4 regions of the Glutamicibacter sp. St.4D3 genome follow, and region 1 is predicted to be linked to each of the others. Evidence: riboswitches for the same ligand, from Rfam matches in the RefSeq annotation. Region 1 holds a riboswitch; each other region holds the start of a gene.
What was found. A riboswitch is a leader RNA that binds a small molecule or an ion and turns the genes downstream of it on or off. The one in region 1 is predicted to bind S-adenosylmethionine.
Positions count from the first base shown of each region.

Region 2: linked by a shared signal. The riboswitch ahead of AC6I21_RS15150 (flavin reductase family protein) and the one ahead of AC6I21_RS14425 (hypothetical protein) in region 1 are both predicted to bind S-adenosylmethionine.
Region 3: linked by a shared signal. The riboswitch ahead of AC6I21_RS03805 (bifunctional o-acetylhomoserine/o-acetylserine sulfhydrylase) and the one ahead of AC6I21_RS14425 (hypothetical protein) in region 1 are both predicted to bind S-adenosylmethionine.
Region 4: linked by a shared signal. The riboswitch ahead of AC6I21_RS01210 (ABC transporter ATP-binding protein) and the one ahead of AC6I21_RS14425 (hypothetical protein) in region 1 are both predicted to bind S-adenosylmethionine.

Region 1 covers NZ_AP039380.1:3,128,901-3,134,494, reverse strand. The annotation lists gene AC6I21_RS14435 (response regulator transcription factor) at 1-511, opposite strand, end outside; gene AC6I21_RS14430 (M15 family metallopeptidase) at 587-1,252, shown strand; SAM riboswitch class IV at 1,369-1,485, shown strand; gene AC6I21_RS14425 (hypothetical protein) at 1,544-2,224, shown strand; gene AC6I21_RS14420 (4a-hydroxytetrahydrobiopterin dehydratase) at 2,350-3,048, shown strand; gene AC6I21_RS14415 (AI-2E family transporter) at 3,244-4,515, shown strand; gene dsdA (D-serine ammonia-lyase) at 4,654-5,594, shown strand, end outside.
Region 2 covers NZ_AP039380.1:3,293,344-3,298,937, reverse strand. The annotation lists gene AC6I21_RS15155 (acyl--CoA ligase family protein) at 52-1,662, opposite strand; SAM riboswitch class IV at 1,959-2,076, shown strand; gene AC6I21_RS15150 (flavin reductase family protein) at 2,185-2,685, shown strand; gene dnaB (replicative DNA helicase) at 3,325-4,689, shown strand; gene AC6I21_RS15140 (ZIP family metal transporter) at 5,059-5,594, shown strand, end outside.
Region 3 covers NZ_AP039380.1:830,138-835,731, reverse strand. The annotation lists gene AC6I21_RS03815 (glycosyltransferase 87 family protein) at 1-70, opposite strand, end outside; gene metX (homoserine O-acetyltransferase MetX) at 234-1,364, opposite strand; gene AC6I21_RS03805 (bifunctional o-acetylhomoserine/o-acetylserine sulfhydrylase) at 1,369-2,715, opposite strand; SAM riboswitch class IV at 2,805-2,924, opposite strand; gene AC6I21_RS03800 (VOC family protein) at 3,114-3,758, shown strand; gene AC6I21_RS03795 (CPBP family intramembrane glutamic endopeptidase) at 3,865-4,635, opposite strand; gene AC6I21_RS03790 (phosphotransferase family protein) at 4,760-5,594, shown strand, end outside.
Region 4 covers NZ_AP039380.1:241,477-247,070, forward strand. The annotation lists gene AC6I21_RS01200 (ABC transporter permease) at 1-71, opposite strand, end outside; gene AC6I21_RS01205 (aliphatic sulfonate ABC transporter substrate-binding protein) at 75-1,088, opposite strand; gene AC6I21_RS01210 (ABC transporter ATP-binding protein) at 1,180-2,007, opposite strand; SAM riboswitch class I at 2,013-2,123, opposite strand; SAM riboswitch class I at 2,388-2,477, shown strand; gene AC6I21_RS01215 (acyl-CoA dehydrogenase family protein) at 2,493-3,833, shown strand; gene AC6I21_RS01220 (LLM class flavin-dependent oxidoreductase) at 3,879-5,282, shown strand; gene ggt (gamma-glutamyltransferase) at 5,374-5,594, opposite strand, start outside.

The DNA of each region.
Region 1 (5,594 bases):
CGCTGACCACTCCGCCTTCTGCTCCCATGAGGACTTCCAATACCGCGAACTGCTTGCGTGTTAAAGCCACATAGCGGCCTTCTCGGTAGACCTCGCGGCGAAAGGGATCCAGCCTTACTCCAGCTATTTCGCGGACCGGAGGGCGGTGATGAGCCCGGCGCCGACTCAATGCCCGCAGGCGCATCGCCAGTTCCTGGAGCTCAAATGGCTTCGTCAGGTAGTCATCCGCGCCCAATTCAAAACCTGAGGCCTTCTCATCGAGCCGGTCGGCGGCGGTCAGCATCAGGATCGGCAAACCGGTACCGGAGGCCACGATGGAACGGGCCACTTCATCGCCGGAGGGGCCGGGAATGTCACGGTCGAGGATGGCGATCTTGTAGGCATTGATCTCCAAAAGTTCCAAGGCCGTATCACCGTCCCCGGCGATATCTGCAGCGATGGCTTCCAAGCGCAATCCGTCCCGGATCGCCTCCGCCATCAGGAGTTCGTCCTCGACGATCAGTACACGCATAGCCCCAATCGTACGAGCCGGAACATATCGCGGGCATATCAAAATTTCGATACGGCCCGGCAACAGGACGCCGCCTTGACTGGTTTCATGAGAAAAATGCGACTGGCCAAGCACCGCAAGAAATCCCTCCTGACCAAAATCATCCTGGTGCTTCTGGCGCTGCTTACCACCCTGTGGGTGCTTGCCCTGGCCCTAACGCTCGGAACCCGCAGTGACTGGAGTCCCTCATCCATGGCGGCAACCGTGACTTCGGTGGTCCAGGGAGGACAAGAGCCAAGGGCAGGTGCGTTAGGGGTGGCTGGTGGGGATGTGCCTTCAGGAACCACCCTGAAGTCCCAGGTACCAGCCGTGCACTACTTGAGTCCGGACCTGCGCGAGGCGATGAATGAGGCAGAATCCGACGCCGCCAAGGATGACATCAAGTTCATCGTCAACAGTGGCTGGCGCTCGGAAGCATTTCAGCAGCAACTGCTGGCCGAAGCGGTAGACCGGTATGGGTCGAAGCGTGAAGCCGCCCGGTGGGTTGCAACTGCGCAGACTTCACCGCATGTTTCCGGCAATGCGATAGACATCGGATCCTATGACGCGCGGGCGTGGCTAGGCCAGCATGGTCGCTACTACGGACTGTGCACGGTGTACGAAAATGAGCCGTGGCACTTTGAGCTGCGCCCGGAAGCGGTCAGCCAGGGCTGCCCCGCCCCGTACACGGATCCGACAGAAGACCCTCGGCTGCAGCGCTAGAAACACGAATTAGGTGACAAGTGGACCGTTCCTTCGATAATGAACAATCCACAGTGAGCAATCGCGGCCTACGCGGACGCCAAACCGTCGGACCGGACGCATAGGATGATTCCCAGGTTCACGAGCTGCAGCGATAAGTACCTGGCTTGCTGCACGGCAACCCTCCTCAACCGAGCGGGGTGCCCCAGGGGAAGAACCGGTCCGCGGCACCAGCCGCCGGGCAAGTCGGTGGATGCCGCGGCGGAGATAAATCCTCCGTCGCCGGGTCCTCCCATGCGAGGGGAACAACAATTGTCTGAAAACGAACGCAGCCAGCACGAGAACTTCAACAAGGAACATGCGCAGGACTTCGAGGCCTGGCGCCGGGAGCTTTACGGTGATGATGTTGTTGGCACGGAATCGGCCGCGAAGATCTATCAGGCCATGAGACTGCGTGCCGACGGCCGGGCCGAGCTGGTTCGGGGAGGCCCGCTAGAGATTCCGGTCGACAAGTACGGTCTGCCGGCAGGCATCAAGGGAAATGAACCAACGGTAAGGGAACAACTGGACCTGCGGTGGGATGCCGCACTGTTGGAAAACCCGTACGCTCCACCGTACCTCCCGCGTCCGAAGGGAAATTGGCGCATCGTCAAGAGCCAACGGTCCGCAATGCTGCTGGATGGCGAACTGTACCGCGGGCATGACACGGAACGGTACATCCACAAGTGGATGCGCGCCGGGTTTACCCCGGAACTGTACTGTCTATTGCACGCGAAGCTTGAAAGCGTCGTGGAGCGCTGCCGGAGCAAGGCGAAGTGGGCAGGGCGTGAGGATTGGTTCGAGGGCCGGTTGGCCGAACTGAATCTTTCCAGCGGGAGCCTCGGAGCGAACGGTGCGAACCTCAACCCCGAGCACTGGCAGGACCTGCCGGGCCTGCTGGTCCGCCTGCCGATCTCGGTAGCGGTGGAGAAGATCCTCCTGCTGGGTATGTAGACCGGGACAGGGGGGAGGCCTGCTACGACGAGCGACGGCGCGTTCGACGCGCAACGCTGGCAATTGGCTAAGGGGCCTTCTTTCTTCTTCAGGGGAGCGGCAAGCTGAGGACGACCGTGGCCATTATGGTCACGGTCGTTGGCTCCATCCGCAGAGAGGCAAGAACAATGTCAGGCAAAGATGTGCTGTCATCAGACGAAATTCAGGCACGGCTCTCACAATTGCCGCACTGGCGCTACGGGCTGGGGTCCTTGCGGACCGCTTTCAAGTGCCCGAGCTCGGCCGCCGCGATTCAGCTCGTGTCGGCGATTGGCGCGCTGGCCGAGGAAGCCGGACATCATCCGGACGTGGACTGGCGTTATGACACGGTGTTCGTCAACCTGGTGTCCCATGATGTCGGCGGAGTAACGTCACGGGACTTCACCCTGGCCACCCAGATCTCCGATCAGGCCGAAAACTTTGGTGCCCAAGTGGACCTGGGCCTGGTCCGGACGGTGGAAATCGCCATCGATACCGAAAACCCGCAACAGATCTCCAAGATCTGGCAGGCGGCCCTGGGCTATGAACAGGCGGCGGACGGTGCGCTGACCGACCCGCATGGCCGTGGCCCGGCCATCTGGTTCCAGGAGACCCAGACGCCGAACCAGAACCGATTCCACGTTGATGTAACGGTGCCCCACAGCCACAGTGGCGACCTGCTGGAAACCTTGAAAACCACCGACGCGGAGTTCGACTACGAGTACGCGCCAAGTTGGGTGATTGTCACGGACAAGCAGGGCAACCGGCTGTGCATTTGCACCGAGGCCGAGTCCGGCCGCGAATAGTCCGTTGCGTGGTGCAGCGTCGCTGCATCTGCGTGGCACGAAGATGAAATGGTGATGTCGACGGGAACGGTACTCGGCTGAACCAGCAGTGCAGGACCTACCGGGCGCGACTGCTGCCCGACCCAATATTGGCCGATGGTAGGAGCGACCATGGCTTTCTTTCGCAGGCGTACATCAGGCAGCAGGAAAACACGGGTGGAGTCCTCCCCGCTGGATGAACAGGCGTGGGCCTCGGTTGAGCGCCCCGCGGTGACTTTCCAGGGATTGTGGACCGACCCGCTGGGCAGGCTCGGCACCCGGTGCCTGCAGCTGCTGATCATCGGCGTGATTGCGGGCCTGGTGGTCCTGGGGATGCTGCGGCTGACCCTGATCGTGATTCCCACCCTCATCGCCGTGATCCTCTCCTGCGCCTTGTGGCCGTTGGTGATTCGGCTGCGCCGGGTCATGTCCCCGCTCTTGGCCGCGTGGACCGTCTTCCTCGGCGCGCTGCTGATCCTGGGAGGCATCGGCACCGGGCTGGTGTTCTCGGTCATCAACCAGTGGCCCACCCTGGTCGAGCAGGCCGTGGAGGGGTTCAACCAGCTGAACTCCACGGTCCAAAACGTGGTGGGCGGGCTGCCGTTCAGGATTGACGGGCAGCAGCTGGATGACGCGGTGCAACGGGTGACCGCGTTCATCACGAGCTCCGAATTCGGGACCGGGGCGCTGCACACCCTCACCGCCGCCGGCAGCCTGGTCACCGGAACGATCCTGCTGCTGGTCATCCTGTTCTTCTTCCTCAAGGACGGTGACAAGATTTGGGCGTTCTTTGTCTCCTGGACGCCCGCCCACTTCCGGCACACCTGGATTCTCTCCGGGGACCGGGCGCTGCACACCTTTGGCGGCTATATTCGCGGCACCGCGATCGTGGCCGCCGTGGACACCGCAGGCATCACCCTCACCCTGCTGATTTTGCAGATACCGCTGGCGCTGCCGCTGGGGGTGGTTGTCTTCCTCGGCTCCTTCATCCCGCTGGTCGGCGCGACCGTGGTGGGGGTGCTGGCAACCCTGGTGGCGCTGGTGACCAACGGTCCGGTCAGCGCGCTGATCGTGCTGGCCGCGGTGATCCTGGTGAACCAGCTGGAGGGCCACTTCCTGCAGCCGGTGGTCATGGCGCACACCCTGAGCCTGCATCCCCTGGTGGTGTTGATGGCCTTGACCGCCGGAACCGTGCTGGGCGGAATCGTCGGTGCGGTGGTGGCCGTGCCGTTGACCGCGGCGGGGTGGCGGGTGGTGAAGGTGTGGACCGGCAGGGAAACCAGCGATCCGGTGCCCCAGGCCCGTGAAGACATTGAACATGTGGAGGAACTGCAGGAAGAGGAAACGAACGCTGCCGAACAGGAGAAGCAGGAAGCGGCCGAACTTGCCGAGCAGGCCGAGGAGCTGAGCGGGGAACAGCAGCCTGAGCGCGCCGAAGGCCGGGACTGACCTGTTTTATTTGCGGGACCAAAAAGCAACATGAGCGTCCGCCGAAGGCCCGGAAACGGCACTGAGCGGTCCTGCTGCCCGTGGTTACACTGGCAGCAGGACCGCTCAGTGCCAACCCTGGAAAGGACCACGGACACGATGACACTCAACATCGACAAGCTGCTGGAAGACCCGGTGGTCGAAGCCATGTCGCAGGGCAAGGAGACACTGTGGTTCCGCCAGAGCCTCACCCCGACCGCGCAGGCCCTTGACTCCAGCGGACTGGACGCCGATCTGATCGAGGACGCCCGACAGCGGTTTGAGCGCTTTGCCCCCTGGTTCGTGCGCCAATTCCCGGAAACCTCGATCAGCTACGGCATTATCGAATCCCCGGTGCACGGACTGCACCACCTGCAGGCCGAGCTGGATGACCGGCTGGGAAGCCAGCTGCCGGGCAAGTTGTGGATGAAGCGGGACGACATGCTGCCGGTGGCCGGTTCGATCAAGGCCCGCGGCGGGATCCACGAGGTGCTGCAGGTGGCCGAACGGATCGCGGTGGATGCCGGGGTGCTCAAACCCACGGACAACTACGCACGGTTCGCCGACGCGGACGTGCGTCAAGTGCTCGGGGATCACGGAATCATGGTCGGCTCCACCGGAAACCTGGGTCTTTCCATCGGGGTGGTGGCCGCCGCGCTGGGGCTGCGCACCACCGTGCACATGTCCGCCGACGCGCGCTCCTGGAAGAAGGAGCTGCTGCGTTCCCGGGGCGTGAGCGTGGTGGAACATCCCGGGGACTTCACCGAGGCGGTGGACGCCGGGCGGGCCGAAGCGGAGGCCGATCCGAGCGTGCACTTTGTGGATGACGAGAACTCGATGGCCCTGTTCGCCGGGTATTCCGCGGCCGCGCACCGGCTGGCCGGTCAGCTCAGGGCCCTGGAGGTGCGGGTCGACCAGGAACATCCCCTGATGGTGTACCTGCCGTGCGGGGTCGGCGGCAGCCCCGGGGGAGTGAGCTTCGGGCTGAAGCACGTATTTGGGGATGCGGTGCGTTGCTTCTTCGCCGAACCCACGCATTCCCCGGCGGTGACGCTGGGGGT
Region 2 (5,594 bases), 160 kb from region 1:
CAACAGCGTAGCAAGCCAGGCGCCGGCACGTCAGCCCACCGCGCGCCGGGTTTAGCGCGTGGTGGCCGCGGAGGGCAGCGGCAGGGTGCGCAGCACGTTCTTTTGCACCTTGCCCGTGGAGGTGCGCGGCAAATCCTGCGGGAAAACGATGGTGCGCGGCACCTTGAACCCGGCCAGCTGTTCGCGGGCGTGGGCGATCAGGGCCGCCTCATCCACCTGTGAGCCGCTGGCCCGGATGACGTAGGCGATGGGGCGTTCGCCCCACTTCTCATCCGCGATGCCCACCACCGCCACATCCAGCACCTGCGGGTGGCTGGCCAGCACCTGCTCGACCTCCACGGTGGAAATGTTCTCCCCGCCGGAGATGATGATGTCCTTGGCCCGGTCGCGCAGCTGGATGTAGCCGTCCGGGTGCATCACGCCCAGGTCCCCGGTGTGGAACCAGCCCCCGGCGAAGGCCTGTTCGGTGGCCGGCTCGTCCTTGTAGTAGCCGATCATTACGTTGTTGCCGCGCAGCACGATTTCGCCCATGCTCTGTCCGTCGGCCGGCACGTCGTTCATGTCCAGGTCCACTACGCGGGCGGACTCCGCGGTCACCATGCCCACCCCCTGCCGGGAGAGCTTGGCGGCCCGCTGCTCGGCGTCCAGCTCATCCCAGTGCTGCTGGTACTCGCAGATCGTGTACGGGCCGTAGACCTCGGTCAACCCGTAGACGTGCACCACCTCGATGCCCAGCCGGTGCAGCTTGCCAATGATGGCCGGTGACGGGGGAGCGCCGGCGGTGGTGATGCGCAGCGGCTGGCCCACACGGTGAGCCCGGGGCGCGTCGGCGATGATCGAGCACACGGTTGGTGCCCCGCACAGGTGGGTGGTGCCCAGCTGGTCGATGGCATCCCAGACGGCGTCCTCGCGCACCGCCCGCAGGCACAGGTGGGTGCCGCCGGCGGCGGTTACCGCCCAGGGCGTGCACCAGCCGTTGCAGTGGAACATCGGCAGCGTCCACAGGTAGCGGGTGTGCGCGTCCATTTGCTGGTGGAACGCCTCACCCAGCGCGTTCAGATAGGTGCCGCGGTGTGAATACAGCACCCCCTTGGGCTTGCCGGTGGTCCCGGAGGTGTAGTTCAGGCAGATCGGGGCCCGCTCGTCGCCGACCGCATAGGGCAGGCGGCCGGCGGGGGCGTGGCGCAGCAGGTCCTCCAACACCGCGTCGACCGGCACCTGGGGGCGCGGGCCGGTGTACTGGTCGTCGGTGACCTCGATCAGCGCCTCCAGGCTCGCCACCTCCTGGCGCAGCCGTGCGGTGTTGCCCAGCAGCTCGGTGTCCGCCAACAGCAGCCGGGCCTCGGCGTGCGACAAGATGTACTGCAGCTCGTGGGCGGCCAGGCGGGTGTTCAGGGCAACGAGGATGCCGCCGGCCAGCGGGACCGCGTAGTGGGCGGCCAGCATTTCCGGGGTGTTCGGGGCCAGCACCGCGACCCGGTCGCCCGGGGAAATGCGTTGGGCCAGCACCTGGGCCAGCCGCTGGACGCGCTCCTCGAACTGGGCCCAGGTGTAGCTGCGCGAACCGTGAATCACCGCGGTTTTCTCCGGGTAGACCTCCACGGAGCGTTCCAGGAAGCGCAGGGGAGTCAATTCTGAGTGGTTGGCCAGCAACGATGCCATGGGGGCTCCTCGGGGTCGGTAACTATCCGGCCCCGCACTGTGACGCAGGGCACCTCGCAAGACATCGTGGCATGAAACTGAACCCCAGACAAAGAAACTGCGTGCCATTGCGCTCAACGGCGCCCGCGGGGCGACCAGCGTAGGAGGCGGTGTCCGTTGCTGAGCTGCGCCGGGCGAAATTATCGGCGGCGAGCCTAGCGGAAGGAGGGGGCGGGCGAAACAATATGTCGAAGATTGCGGTATAAGACAGGAAATGTTTGACGTTACGCCGCGACGGGCCATAGTGTCGTAGACAGAATCAAGAGCGTCAGCTGACAAGCCCTGGCTAGCTGGCCGGCAACCCTCTAAACGGTAGTGGGGTGCTCCAGGTGAGGATTCGGTTCCGCGCGCCACCGCGTGGAACAAGTACCGCACACCGAGGCGTAAAACCTTCGAATCCACAGTGCAGCAGCTTGGCCCTGCGGCGCTATGGGCATTCGACCGTCGCCGACCACGGTGGGCCTGATGCTAAGGATACGAATCATGTCATTGAATCAGGATCTCGACCCGTTGACCCTGCGCAAGGTCTTCGCCCAGCACCCCTCGGGCGTCGCGGCGTTGTGCGCCGAAATCGATGGCGTCAAGACCGGAATTGTTGCCTCCTCGTTTACCGTTGGGGTCTCCCTGGATCCGGCGCTGGTGATGTTCGCCGTGCAGAAGACCTCCAACACCTGGCCGAAGCTGCGGCGGGCACAGCGTATCGGGGTCTCGGTGCTCAGCAGCCGCAACGAGGGGGTCTGCGCCCAGATCGCCTCGAAGAAGGGTGACCGCTTCGCCGGGCTGCACACCCACATCACCGAGCAGCAGGCGTTGTTCATCGAGGAATCCACCCTCTGGCTCGATACCTCCATCTACAACGAGGTTGAAGCCGGGGACCACTGGGTCGTCCTGCTGCAGGTGCACGGCCACCAGGCCTCGGCGCACACCCCGTCGATCTTCCATGATTCCGCCTTCCACACCCTCAAGGTGCCGGCCCTGGTCTAATGGCAGGGCGGCATCGATGAATCCCACTGCGTCGTACGTCGCGGTGGGATTCATTACGTTAACCGCTTCAAACCGGGTTGCGTGTCAGGCGCAGTGCACAGTCCCGAGATGAGGCAGGCCGGGGATCTGTGGACGAAGCCCCGCATCCGAGGGACCGTGATGGGTGGTCCTGCGATGAGTAGCGAGTTTTTAGATCTGAAGTAATCCACAAAGCTTTCCACAGCGTTGTGGATTGGGGGTGGATAACCGTGGTTGACGCCTCCACGCCCCCGAATTGTGGGCTTTCCGGCTGTGGAAAAGATCCAAAACCCACAATGCCGCGGAGGAAAACTTAATTTTTATCCACACGTGTGAAAACCTGAAACACCAAGTCAATCAGGTATTAGTTGCGTTTAAGTGGGGAAATCCACAGCGTTCTCCCCAGTTCCTGCACAACCCCTTCCACAGATAGCTGCCGCTTGTCCACAGATCCTGTGGATAAGCGAGTTTACGCCCTTACATAAGAGGCCTACTGTTGGCTCTGGAACTGAAATATCCACAAGTTTTCCCAGCGCCCCCTAACTGTCGGGGTCCGATGGAACGATACGAGGTGGACGGTGAACCGGTCGCCGAGTTCCCGGTGGGTAGAAGGGGATTTGAATGTCTATTGCCAGCGCTGAGCAGGCTTACGAGAACCGCGACTCCGAGGCGGGGCGTACGCCGCCGCAGGACATCGCCGCGGAAATGTCGGTTCTGGGCGGCATGATGCTCTCCAAGGACGCGATCGCCGATGTCATTGAGGTGGTCCGCGGCAACGACTTCTACCGTCCGGCCCATGAATCGATCTATGAGGCCATCATTGATCTCTACGGACGGGGCGAACCGGCTGACGCCGTCACCGTTTCGGACCTGCTGACCAAGCGGGGCGAAATCGTCCGGGTGGGCGGTGCCGCATACCTGCACAACCTCATCCAGTCCGTGCCCACCGCCGCGAACGCCGGTTACTACGCCGAGATCGTGCGCGAACGCGCCGTGCTGCGCCGCCTGGTCGACGCCGGGACCCGGATCGTGCAGATGGGCTACTCCCCGGACGGGGACGTGGACGCCATCGTCAACGAGGCGCAGGCCGAGGTCTACAAGGTTGCGGAGAATCGCTCGAGCGAAGACTATGTCCGGCTCAGCGAGATCATCGAGGGCACCGTCGATGAGATCGAAAATGCGGCCAACGCCGGTGACGGCATTACCGGTGTCCCCACCGGCTTTTACGAGTTTGATGAGTTGACCCAGGGCCTGCAGGGCGGGCAGATGATCATCATCGCCGCGCGTCCGGCCGTGGGCAAGTCGACCTTCGCCCTGGACTTTGCGCGTTCGGCGGCAATCAAGAACAACATGGCCACCGTGTTCTTCTCCCTGGAAATGGGGCGCAATGAAATCGCGATGCGTCTGCTCTCCGCGGAGGCCTCGATCCAGTTGCAGGACCTGCGCAAGGGGTCGGTGGAGGATGCCCAGTGGACCAAGATCGCCACCACCATGGGACGGTTGAATGAGGCTCCGCTATTCATCGACGACTCCCCGAACATGTCGATGATGGAGATCCGCGCCAAGTGCCGCCGCCTGAAGCAGCGCAACGAGCTGAAGATGATCGTGCTGGACTACCTGCAGCTGATGAGCTCGGGCAAGCGCGTTGAATCACGCCAGCAGGAAGTCTCGGAGTTCTCCCGTAACCTGAAGCTGCTAGCCAAGGAGCTCGATGTCCCGCTCATCGCGCTCTCGCAGCTGAACCGTGGTTCGGAACAGCGTACGGACAAGAAGCCGATGGTCTCGGACCTGCGTGAATCCGGCTCGATTGAGCAGGATGCGGACATGGTGATCCTGCTGCACCGCGAGGACGTGTACGACAAGGAAAATCGTCCCGGAGAGGCCGACGTGATTGTGGCCAAGCACCGCAACGGTCCCACCAAGACCATTACCGTCGCCTTCCAGGGCCACTACTCCCGGTTCAGCAACATGCAAAGCGAAGGGTAGGGGCAACCCCTGGCTTGACCCGAGCCACGGTAGGACAAATCCCGAAGGCGCATCCGACTCCAGCCAGAGGGCCGGCAGCCCGCAGGTGAAGACGCAGGTAACGGCAGAGATCAACGCCAAAAGCACCACGGTTGTCTTTAAATCGAGCTACTACACGCCGTTATCGGGGCGGCGAGTCGGCGAAGCAGAGATTGTCCAGAGTCTTGGTCCTCACTGGCACCTGGGCAGGAGCGAGTCCGATTTCTGCATCCACGGGCAGCACGATGCGGCAGACCCGATCGGGGTGATGTCAGGGCCTTGAATGTAGGGCTGTGTTTTTGGGCTGATCCCGCTCAGCCCGGGCATCCAGGCACCGCTATAGTGGGTGCCATGATCCAGAGCCTTCAAGCCCTGCTGTGGGGCACCGTGGCCGGTTCGGCCCTGCTGTTGGGGGCCGGGGCGGCCTGGTGGCTGCGCATTCCGCGGATCTGGGTTTGTGCGATCATGGCCTTCGGCTCAGGGGTGCTGATCAGTGCGCTGAGCTTTGAGCTGGTGTTGGAGGCCTACCAGCAGGGCGGCCTGGCGGCCAGCGTCGCCGGGGTGCTCGCCGGCGCGGGGCTCTACTTCGGCGCCAATCGGCTGCTGGCCTGGCTGACGGCGCGACGCCACGCCAGCACCCCGCGGACCCAGGACTCCTCCGGCACCGCAATCGCCGTCGGGGCGCTGATTGACGGGATTCCCGAATCGGTGGCCCTGGGCCTGGGAGTCGTGGCCGGAGCGGGAATCAACCCCACCATGCTCGCGGCCATCTTCATCTCCAACATCCCCGAGGGACTGGCCAGCACCGCGGACATGAAGCAGGCCCGCCGCCCGGGCCGCGCCGTGCTGGCGCTGTGGGGCGCAATCGCGGTGGCCAGCGGACTGGC
Region 3 (5,594 bases), 1.0 Mb from region 1:
GCCGGCGGAACAGGGACAGCCACTGGCGCGGCGTGATGGAGGCTTGAAATCCAGGATTCTCTAAAGGCACCCGATAAGTCTATGGGGGTCCGCCCCCGCGGTGGGCCGCCCACCGCGGGGACGGCACCGCCGCCGCACGATCCGGGCCCTTTAACGCAGTGCGCGCCGGGACATCCACCGCATACTGGTGGATGTCCCGGCGCGCGCAAAAAAGCTGCTGCGTCGCAGGGCGGCTAGGCGAACACGCGCTCGGCCAGCACCCCGGCCAGCTGCACCGCGTCGGTCAGGAACCCGTCGTGGCCGATCGGCGAGTCGATGTAGTGCACCGGCGCGGCGCCGGGAATCAGCGCGGCCAGCTGCTCGGACTGCTCGGGCAGGTAGAGCCGGTCGCTGCGCACCGCGGCGATCACCGTGTTCACCCCGGCCAGCCGGGCCAGGGCGTGCTCCAGCGAGCCGAACCCGCGGGCCACGTCGTGGCTCATCAGCGCCTCGGTGAGCACCAGGTAGCTGTTCGCGTCAAAACGCCGGGACAGCTTGGCCGCCTGGTGGTCCAGGTAGCTTTCGACCATGTAGCGTCCGCGCGGCCAGCTGGCCGATCCCAGCGGGTCCTCCTGGCCCTGCCCCCTGCGTCCGAAGCGCTGCTGCAGCTCGGCCTCGGAACGGTAGGTGACGTGCGCCAGGCGCCGGGCCACCCCGAGCCCGGCGTCCGGCGCCCGCCCGGTGTGGTAGTAGTCCCCATTGGCGAAGTGCGGGTCCAGCCGGATCGATTCGCTTTGCACCTGGGCGAAGGCGATCTGTTCGGCGCTGGCCTGCGCGCAGGCGGCCATCACCACCAGGTTGCGCACCCGGTGCGGGTAGAGCACGGCCCACTCCAGGGCCCGTGCCCCGCCCATCGACCCGCCGATCACCGCGTGCCAGGTCTCGATCCCCAGCGCGTCGGCCAGCCGGGCCTCCAGGTGCACCGAGTCCTTGATGGTGGTGAACGGGAAACGCGAACCCCAGGCCCGCCCGTTGGCGTCCAGGCTGCCCGGCCCGGTGCTGCCGTTGCAGCCGCCGACGATGTTCGCCGCCACCACGTGGTAGCGGTTGGTGTCGATCGGCTTGCCGGGGCCCACGAAGTCCTCCCACCAGCCGTCGAAGTCCGAGTCCCCGCGGCTGACGTGGGCATCGCCGGTCAGCGCGTGGGTGATCAGCACCGCGTTGGAGCCCTGTGCGTCCAGTTCCCCCCAGGTTTCGTAGGCCAGCTCCACCTGCGGCAGGTAGCCGCCGGTTTCAAAGCCATACTCCCCCACCGCCGCTCGGCGCCTCATGCCGTGCACGGCGGTGCGGGTGGCCGGCCGCCCGGTCCTTGCGATCGCAGTCATCGGCTTAGCGCGCTTCGGCCAGGGTCTCGTCGGTCTGGCGGGCGGCCACGGCCGCGAAGCCCAGTTCCAGGTCGGCCAGGATGTCCTTGACGTTCTCCAGCCCCACGCTCAGGCGCACCAGCCCCGGACGCACCCCCGCGGCCAGCTGCTCGGCGTCGCTGAGCTGGGCGTGGGTGGTGGAGGCCGGGTGCACCACCAGGGAGCGCACGTCCCCCAGGTTGGCCACGTTCGAATGCAGCACCAGCGCATCGGCGAACGCCTGGCCGGCCGCGGCCCCGCCGGCCACGTCGAAGGAGACGATCGCGCCCACCCCGTTCGGCCCGTACTTGCGTCCGCGTTCGTACCACGGGGAGGAGGGCAGCCCGGCGTAGGAGACCTGCTGCACCTGCGGGTGCGCCTCCAGCCAGCGGGCCACCTGGACCGCGTTGGCCACGTGGCGCTCCATGCGCAGGGACAGGGTTTCCAGGCCCTGGGCGATCAAGAACGCGTTGAAGGGGGACACGGCCGAACCCAGGTCGCGCAGCAGCTGCACCCGCGCCTTGAGGATGTAGGCCAGGTTCGCCCCCAGTGCGCCGTCCACGCCCAGGTCGCGGGCGAAGACCAGGTTGTTGTAGGACTCATCCGGGGTGTTGAAGCCCGGGAACTTCTGCGGGTCGGCCCCGAAGTCGAAGTTGCCCGAATCCACGATCACCCCGGCGATCGCGGTGCCGTGCCCGCCCAGGTACTTCGTGGCCGAGTGGATGACGATGTCCGCGCCGGACTCGATCGGGCGGATCAGGTAGGGGGTGGACAGGGTGTTGTCCACCAGCAGCGGCACGCCGGCCGCGTGGGCGATGTCCGCGATCGCCGCAATGTCCAGCACGTCCTGGCGCGGGTTGGAGACCACCTCGCCGAACAGCGCCTTGGTGTTCGGGCGGATCGCGGCGCGCCACCCCTGCAGGTCGTCCGGGTCGGCCACGAAGCTGACCTCGATTCCCAGCTTGCGCAGCGTGTGCTTGAACAGGTTCTGGGTGCCCCCGTAGAGGCTGGGGCTGGCCACGATGTGGTCCCCCGCCTCGGCCAGGTTCAGGATCGCGAACGTGGTGGCCGCCTGCCCGGAGGCCAGCAGCAGGGCGCCCACCCCGCCCTCCAGGCTGGCGATCCGGTTCTCCACCGCCTCCTGGGTGGGGTTGCCGATGCGGGTGTAGATCGGACCCAGGTCCTGCAGCGCAAAGCGCTCGGCCGCGGTCTGCGCGGTGGGGAATTCGAAGGACGTGGTCTGGTAGATCGGCAGGGCCCGGGCCCCGGTGTGCGGGTCCGGGCTTTGCCCGGCGTGGATCTGACGGGTCTCGAATGACCAGTTTTCGCTCATGGTTTTCCTCCCATAGTTCGTTGACTATTCGGGGGTACACCACTGAAATTCACCCTAAGAGGCCGGTGGCCGGTGAGTTCTCAGGGTGTAACCCGCGCTTGTCCTTGGCACACCTAGGTGTGCAGGGCCAGGTCTTCACCCGGGGCACCCCACCGCGGTTGGAGGGTTGCCGCCCAGCAAGCCGGGGCTCGTAGCTGGGACTCATGACCTGCCACCAGTGTGCCGCAGGCGCGGCGGACGATGCAATCGGCGCTGCGTCCGCGGCGTCGCAATCGGTCACACAACAGCGCACCCCTTGCGCCGCACTTGGCACGTTCGGGCCGGAACGTCAACACCTGGAGAAATAATTAGGCGACCCTAAGTCGAGACTTGGATCACAAAAATGGCATGATGATCGCATGATGAGGCTAGATCACGTTTCGTATGCATGTGGCCCCGATGGGCTGATGGAAACCGCCGAACGCATCTCCCAGACCCTGGGCCTGGAGTTCGTCAAGGGTGGGATCCACCCACGATTCGGAACTCGCAATGTAATTTTTCCGCTGCAGCACAACCAGTACCTGGAAGTCGTCGAGGTGCTGGACCACCCGGCAAGCCTCAAGGCCCCCTTCGGGCAGGCCGTGCGCGCCCGCTCCGAACTGGGCGGGGGATGGATGGGCTGGTGCGTGTCCCTGGATGAGATGGGCCAGGCCGAGCAACGGCTGGGCCGCCAGGCCGTGCCGGGCAACCGCAAGTTCCCCGACGGGCGCGAACTGACCTGGCAGCAGATCGGCATCAAGGGCCTGATCGCCGACCCGCAGGTGCCCTACCTGCTGCGCTGGGACGACGGCACCGAGGACCTGCACCCTTCCCGCGCCCTGGACCCGGTGGGCTTCATCGATGAGATCACCATCGCCGGCTCCCGCGACCGGGTGCTGGAGTGGCTGGGCAAGCCCGATGAGGTGCAGCTGGGCGAGGTCACCATGAGCTACCAGTCCCCCAACGGGACCCCGGGCATCCTCTCGGTCACCTTCCAGACCCCCAAGGGCGAGGTCGTGCTGTAGCCAAGGACGCACGGATATAGGGGCAGGGCGTGAACCGCGAGGGTTCGCCCCCTGCCCCTGATCCGTTAACCCGCCGGCGCCGCGGCGCAAAGGCCGGGCGGCCGGCTCAGCCGCCGATCCCGATCGCCGGACCGATCAGCGCGAAGCCCACAAAGCCCACCGCGTCGAGCAGGAAGTGCGCGATCACCAGCGGCATCACCCGCCCCCACCGCAGGTACACCCAACCGAACACGGCGCCCATCACCGCGTTGCCGATGAACGGCCCGAATCCCTGGTACAGGTGGTAGCTGCCGCGCAGCAGCGCCGACCCCAGAAGCAGCGCCCAGGGGGCGATCTTCAGCGCCCGGCCGTGGGCGAAGAGGAAGGCCAGCATGAGCACCTCCTCCAGCACCGCGTGGCGGGCCGCGGACAGCAGCAGCACCGGCACCGTCCACCAATACCCCTCCAGGTTCGCCACCGACAGCGCGGTGGTCAGCCCCAGCGCCCGCCCCACCGCGTACAGGCCCAGGGTGCCCAGCCCCATCGCCAGGAACAAGCCGGCGCCCCAGGCCGCGTCTCGGCCGGGCCGGCGCAAATCGAACCCCACCTGCCGCGGCCCGAGCCCCAGACTGCGCGCCATGAAGTACAGCGCCAGCGCCACCGGCACCAGGGCGAAGGCGATGTCCAGCAGCTGGTAGGTCAGATCGAACCAGGGCCGGGCGCTGAGCGGGTTGTTCATCGAGGTGGTCTGCTCACCCAGCGGCGCGCGGGTCACCTTGTCCAGGAAGCTGACGATCGAATACACCGCGCTTTGGCCCAGCGACAGCGCCAGCACCAAAAAGATCTCGAATTTCAGCGGCCCCGCCTGCCGCGGGCCGTCTGCCAGATTGCTTTGCACCCCTTGATCCTATGCGTGCCCGCTGTGCCTGGGCTGAAGCACCGCGGTGGCTGCGATAGCGTTGGAACCGCTCGGCCCGCAGGTCCGGGCGCCGCCCCGCCCACCACATACCAAGGGAGAACCCGTGAGTCGAGCCGCCACCGATGCCGAGCTGGCCCTGGCCCGGCGCCTGGCCCCGCAGCTGTCCTGGCAAGGGGCCCGGGTGGAGGAAGGCGGGCAGTTCCACCGGGTGCTGCTGGGCAACGAGCAGGCGGTGATCCGCATGGCCCGCACCCCGCAGGCCAGCGCGGCCATGCCCCGCAGCGTGGCCCTGCACCGGGCCGTCTCCGAACGCCTTGCCTGGCAGGTGCCCACCGCGCTGGGCCCGATCGCCACTGACGCGCAAGGGCTGGCGGCGGTGGCGATGCGCTACATTCCCGGCACCGCGCACCCACCGCACCGGGGCGATGCGTGCATCCTGCGCCGGGTGGTCGATGCCCTGGCCGAGGTAGAGCTCGACACGCTGCGCCCGCTGCTGGCCGAACCGTTCGCGTTCGGCGGGCCGTGGACCACCGAGCGCCGCCAGGCCAGCCACGATGCGCTGCCGCTCGAGCTGCGCCCGGCGGCCCTCACCCTGTGGGAGCAGCTGCCCGAACTGGCCCAGGTGCCCCCGGGCCTGGTGCACGGGGACCTGGCCGGGCACAACATGCACTGGGTCGACGGGGAGCTGATTGGGATCCTGGACTGGGACCTGGCCGCGGCCTGGGACCCGGCGCTGAACACCGCCTACTTGTGCCTGTGGCACGGCCAGGACCTGATCGACCAGGTCGCTCCGGATCCCGGGCAGGCCCGCCGGGCCAGGATCTGGCTGGGGCTGATGAGCCTGGAGCGCTTCAGCGACGCCATTGCGCGCACCGATCATCCGCGGCTGGACAAGCTGCTGCGCAAAATCGGCCCGCGCCTGCGCATGGCGGCGGCCG
Region 4 (5,594 bases), 460 kb from region 1:
GCGGCGAGCAGTCCGGCGCGCGGGGCATCGGCTTGTGTGGTGGCCGGCTGCTGGTCAACAGGAGCGGTCATCGCCTATTCACCCGCAATCTGTGAGGCATCGGCCTGCCGGGCAAACTGGTCGTCAACCAGGGTGTCCAGTGCGGCGTCCACCTCGGCTTGGCTCTTCACATCGCCGCTGTCGACAAACACCGGCCCAATGTTGCCCAGCACCTGAACGAACTTCTCGTCCGGGACCGCCGCCACGTCGAGGTTGGATCGCTCGGAGATGACCGTGTCGGCGACCTGAGCGTCCAGTCCGGCGACATCGGCCAGGATCTGCGCGGTTTCCTCCGGGTGGCTGCCGGCCCACTGGCGCGCCTTCTCATAGGCGTCAACCACGGTCTGCGCCACTTCCGGGCTGTCCTTGAGGAAGTCCTCGCGGGCGTTGAGCGCCCCATAGGTGTTGAAGTCCAGGTTGCGGTACAGCAGGCGTGCACCGTCCTGTTCGGCGGACGCCATGATCGGGTCCAGTCCGCTCCAGGCATCCACCGAGCCGTTGGCCAAAGCGGTGCGCCCGTCGGCGTGCTGCACGTTCTGCAACGTGATGTCCTTTTCCCCCAATCCCGCCTCCTGCAGGGCCTGCAGCAGGAAGAAGTAGGGGTCGGTGCCCTTGGTGGCCGCGACCTGCTTGCCCTTCAGGTCGGCGACCGAGGAAACCGGTGAATCCTTGCCCACGACCAGTGCTGACCATTCGGGCTGCGAGTACAACGCGATCGTCTTGATCGGGGAACCGTTGGAGCGGGCCAGCAGGGCGGCGGAGCCGGCGGTGGAACCCACGTCGATGGCGTCCGCACGCAGTGCCTCGTTGGCCTTGTTTGACCCGGCCGACTGGATCCATTCGACGCTGATGCCGTCGTCGGCCAGCGCATCCTCCAGCCATCCCTTTTCCTTCAGCACCAGGCTCAGGGGGTTGTAGGTCGCATAGTCGAGGGTCAGGGTCTCACCGGCAGCGGCGTTCTCCCCGGCGCAGCCGCTGAGGCTGCTCGCGGCCAATGCGACGGCGGCGAAGGTGAATGCGCAACGGCGGGACAGGGTGAATTTTGACATGGGAATCCTTAGCGGGTGGGTTCGGCGGCGCACGGGAGTAGGCCCGGACGCAAGGGTGAGGGGTGGACAGGAAGGCGACGCGGCGCGGGGGTTAATGGCCCGACGGGTCGACACCGAGCAGCTGCAGCAGATGCGCGCGCTGGGTGGTGAATCCGGAACCCGTCCGGTTGCGGGGCCTGGGGGAGTTCAGGATCAGGTCCTCGATGACCCCGGCCCCGTTCTGCTTCTGCTCCGCGTTCGGCCGCCGGTGCCCCAGGACAATGACGCGGTCGGCCAGGCTCAGGGCCTCGTCCACGTCATGGGTGACCATCAGCACCGTGGTCGGGAACGAACGGTGGATGTCCAGCAGCAGATCCTGCATTTTCAGGCGGGTCAGGGCATCCAGCGCGCCGAACGGTTCGTCCAGCAGCAGGACCCCGGGGCGCCGTGCCAGGGCGCGGGCCAGTGAAACGCGCTGGGCCATGCCCCCGGAAATCTCGCGTGGACGAAGTTCCGCCGCGTGGGTGAGTTCGGTCAGTTCCAGCAGCTCGGCGATCAGCTCGCGGCCGGCCTGGGCTGTCAGCTGCGGAGACAGGCCCAGGGCGATGTTTTGGCGCACCGTCCGCCACGGCAGCAACCGGGGTTCCTGGAACGCCACCGCACAGCGGTCATCGATTCCCTCCACGGCGTGGCCGCCAATGCGGACCTGGCCGACACTGGGGTGATCCAGGCCGCTGACGGTGCGCAGCAGTGTGGACTTGCCGCAGCCGCTGGCGCCGAGGATGGCCACCACCTGACCGGCGGTGATCTGCAGGTCGATGCCTGACAGGACCGTGCGGGTCTGCCGGCCTGCGGTGAACGAACGCCCCAGGTTGTGGAACTGAACCGATCGGGCAGTGGATGGCGCCACGGGTGTGGGCGACACAAGGACAGTACTCATTGTCATCTCCATCGCTTCTGGCGTTAGCACCGTCCATGCAGGAAGAGGCCTTCTCCCCGTCATGGTGGTTGCTGCGGCGTCAACGAGCCAGATCTCTCGGCCGCTCGGGATGGTTACGCCACCATGTAATCGTCCCGAACGGATGGAAGGCAAATCGTTCGTAATGTGACGAATCTTCGAAGCGTACGTTTCCGGGGCCGGTAATTCTGGTATTTCTTTGATCCCTTGTGGATTCTGCATCATTCTGCCGCTTGACGGGGTCAGGCTGTAACGTCTTGCCCATTCGCGCGATCCGGGCGTTCGACGTCATCTGCGCTTCATGCCCCGAAATATGACGGCCGGCCTTGAGCCGGCTTCGTCACCGCCGGTACAAATGAGATGAACCATCCAGAGCGGCCGAGAGATCTGGCTCCACGACGCCGCAGCAACCACCCCATGCGGGCCGGTGCTACCGCCAGGACCGATGGAAGAATTGAGGCTCTTGCATGTCATTCGGCGAACCCCAACCGGACTTCAACACGCTGTCCGACCCTGCCCAGGCCCCTGCCGGCAACGCCGTGGATCTGGACCAGCATCCCGAGCAGCTGCCCGAGCGGCAGCTGCTGAAGATCACCCCGGGGCCTGGGGCCGACGAACAATATGAACGCCTGGCCGCCACCTTCCGACCGGTCTTCGCGCAAATCGCCGAGGGCGCAGCCCACCGGGACCGGGAGCGCATCCTGCCCTTTGAGCAAGTGGGGCTGCTGAACCGGGAACGCTTCGGGGCCCTGCGCGTCCCGGTGGACCGCGGCGGGTACGGTGCCCGCATGTCCGATGTCTTCCGCCTGCTGATTGAACTGGCCGAAGCCGACTCCCACATCGCCCAGCTCTGGCGTGCCCACCTGGCCTTCGTCGAAGACGTGCTGGCCTTCGAGGACCAGTCGCTGCAGGCCAAATGGCTGGAGCGGATCTCCGCCGGGCACATTGTGGGCAACGCCTACACCGAACGCGGCGGCAACCGGCTGGGCAGTCTGAACACCACGGCCACCGAGCACGAGGGCCGCTGGTTCGTCACCGGGGAGAAGTACTACTGCACCGGGACCATCTTTGCCGACTGGACCATGGTGGCCGTGGCCCACCCGCAGCTGCCCGGTCGGCAGATCGCCGTCGTGGCCACCCAGCATTCCGGGGTGCGGATCCTGGATGACTGGGACGGGTTCGGCCAGCAGCTGACGGGCACCGGCACCACCACGTTCGAGCGGGTCCCGGTGGACAGCTTCATCCCGCAGCATGAGAACGACACCGAATCGGCGATCTTCCAGCTGGTGCTGCTGGCCGTGCAGGCCGGCGTGGCCCGCGCGGCGCTGAATGACCTGCGCTCCTCGGTCCAGCTGCGCACCCGCAGCTTCAGCACCGGCACCGGGGTCCCGGTCCGCCACGAACCGCAGGTCCTGCAGGTCGTGGGGGAGGTCTCGGCCGAGGTATTCGCCATCGAGTCGGTGGTGATGGGCGCGGTGCTGGAGGTCGAGGCCGCCCTGGCCGACGCCAACCTGAGCCCCGCCGAACGCTATGCGGTGTGCGAGTTGGCCGCCAACCGCGCCCAATCGGTCACCCAGCCGCTGACCATCGGGGTGACCAGCAAGCTCTTTGACCCGCTGGGCGCCTCGGCCACCAAGGCCAGCTGCAACATGGACCGGCACTGGCGCAACGCCCGCACCATCGCCACCCACAACCCCGCCATCTACAAATCCCGCATCGTGGGCGACTACGAGATCAACGCGGTGCCCCCGGTGCGGCTGAACGCCACCGGGGACGTCCCCGCCCCGGGTCAGGTCAGCTTCCGCTAGTCCCGCCCGCCACCATCGAATCAAACCCCTGAAAGAAGGACCGCCATGAGCCGCACACCCCGCGAAATCCTGTTCAACGCCTTTGACATGAACTGTGTCGCCCACCAGTCGCCCGGACTCTGGCGCCACCCGCAGGACCAAGCCGCAAGCTACAACACCCTGGGCTACTGGACCCACCTGGCCAAGGTGCTGGAAAAGGGCAAGTTCGACGGGCTGTTCATCGCCGATGTGCTGGGCACCTATGACGTCTACAACGGCACCAACGAATCCCCGCTGCGCACCGGTGCCCAGGCCCCGGTCAACGACCCGATCCTGCTGGTCTCCGCCATGGCCGCGGTCACCGAGAACCTCGGCTTCGGCATCACCGCGGGCACCGCCTACGAGCACCCGTACCCGTTCGCCCGCCGCCTGGCCACCCTGGACCACCTCACCGGGGGCCGGGTCGGCTGGAACGTGGTCACCGGCTACCTGCCCTCCGCCGCGCGCAACATGGGCCAGGAAGACCAGATGGAGCACGACGAACGCTACGACCACGCCGATGAGTACCTGGAAGTGGTGTACAAGCTGCTGGAGGGCTCCTGGGAAGATGACGCGGTCAAGGCCGACAAGGTCAGCGGCATCTACACCAACCCGGAGCAGGTGCACCCGATCAACCATGAGGGCAAGTACTTCAAGGTTCCGGGCATCGCCATCACCGAACCGAGCACCCAGCGCACCCCGGTGATCTACCAGGCCGGGGCCTCCAGCCGCGGGGTGAAGTTCGCGGCCGAGAACGCCGAGGCCGTCTTCGTCACCTCGCCGACCCGGGAAATGCTCAAGGCCACCGTCACCAAGATCCGTGACGCCGCCGAGGCCGCCGGCCGGGACCGCTACGACATCAAGATCTTCGCCATGCAGACCATCATCACCGGCCAGGACTCGGCCACCGCGCAGGCGAAGTACGAGGACTACAAGTCCTACGCTGACGTCGAGGGGGCACTGGTGCTGATCTCCGGGTGGATGGGGGTGGACCTCTCGGCCTACGACCCGGACGACGTGATCGGCTCGAACGTGAAGTCCAACGCGATCCAGTCTTCCGTGGAGACCTTCCAGAAGGCCAGCGGCGACGAGGGCTCACCGTGGACCATCCGGCAGCTGGCCGAGTGGGTCGGCGTGGGCGGTTTCGGCCCGATCACCGTCGGTTCGGGCGCCGAGGTGGCCGAGAAGCTGATCGACTGGGTGGACTACACCGACGTGGACGGGTTCAACCTCGCCTACGCGATCACCCCGGGAACCTTTGAGGACATCGTCGAGTATGTGGTTCCCGAACTGCAGGCCCGCGGCGCCTACAAGACCGAGTATGCCGAAGGCTCGCTGCGCAACAAGCTCTTCGGTGCCGGCGACCGGGTCAAGGACACCCACCGCGCCGCCCAGTACAAGATCGCCAACCGCCTGGCTGCCGCCCGCTAGCGGCCAGCGGTGAACAGGGCGGCGCGGCCGCGGAAAAACCCGTCACTGGTCTTTCCGCGGCCGCGCCGCCTTCGGTGTGGATGCGCGGGAGCTACTTGTGCTTCTTGTGTCCCTTCAGCTGCTTCACCACCATCGCCGAGCCGCCCCCGCGCCGGGTCGGTTCGGCCGCGGCGGTCAGCTTGCCCCGCGGGCCGATCTCCACGGCCGCCACCGCACCGATCTCCGCCTGCGGGGTAAAGGAATCCCCGGACGGCACGAACTGGTGGCCGAAGGGCTCCAGCATCCGGGCATCATCGGCAATGAACTCCGGTT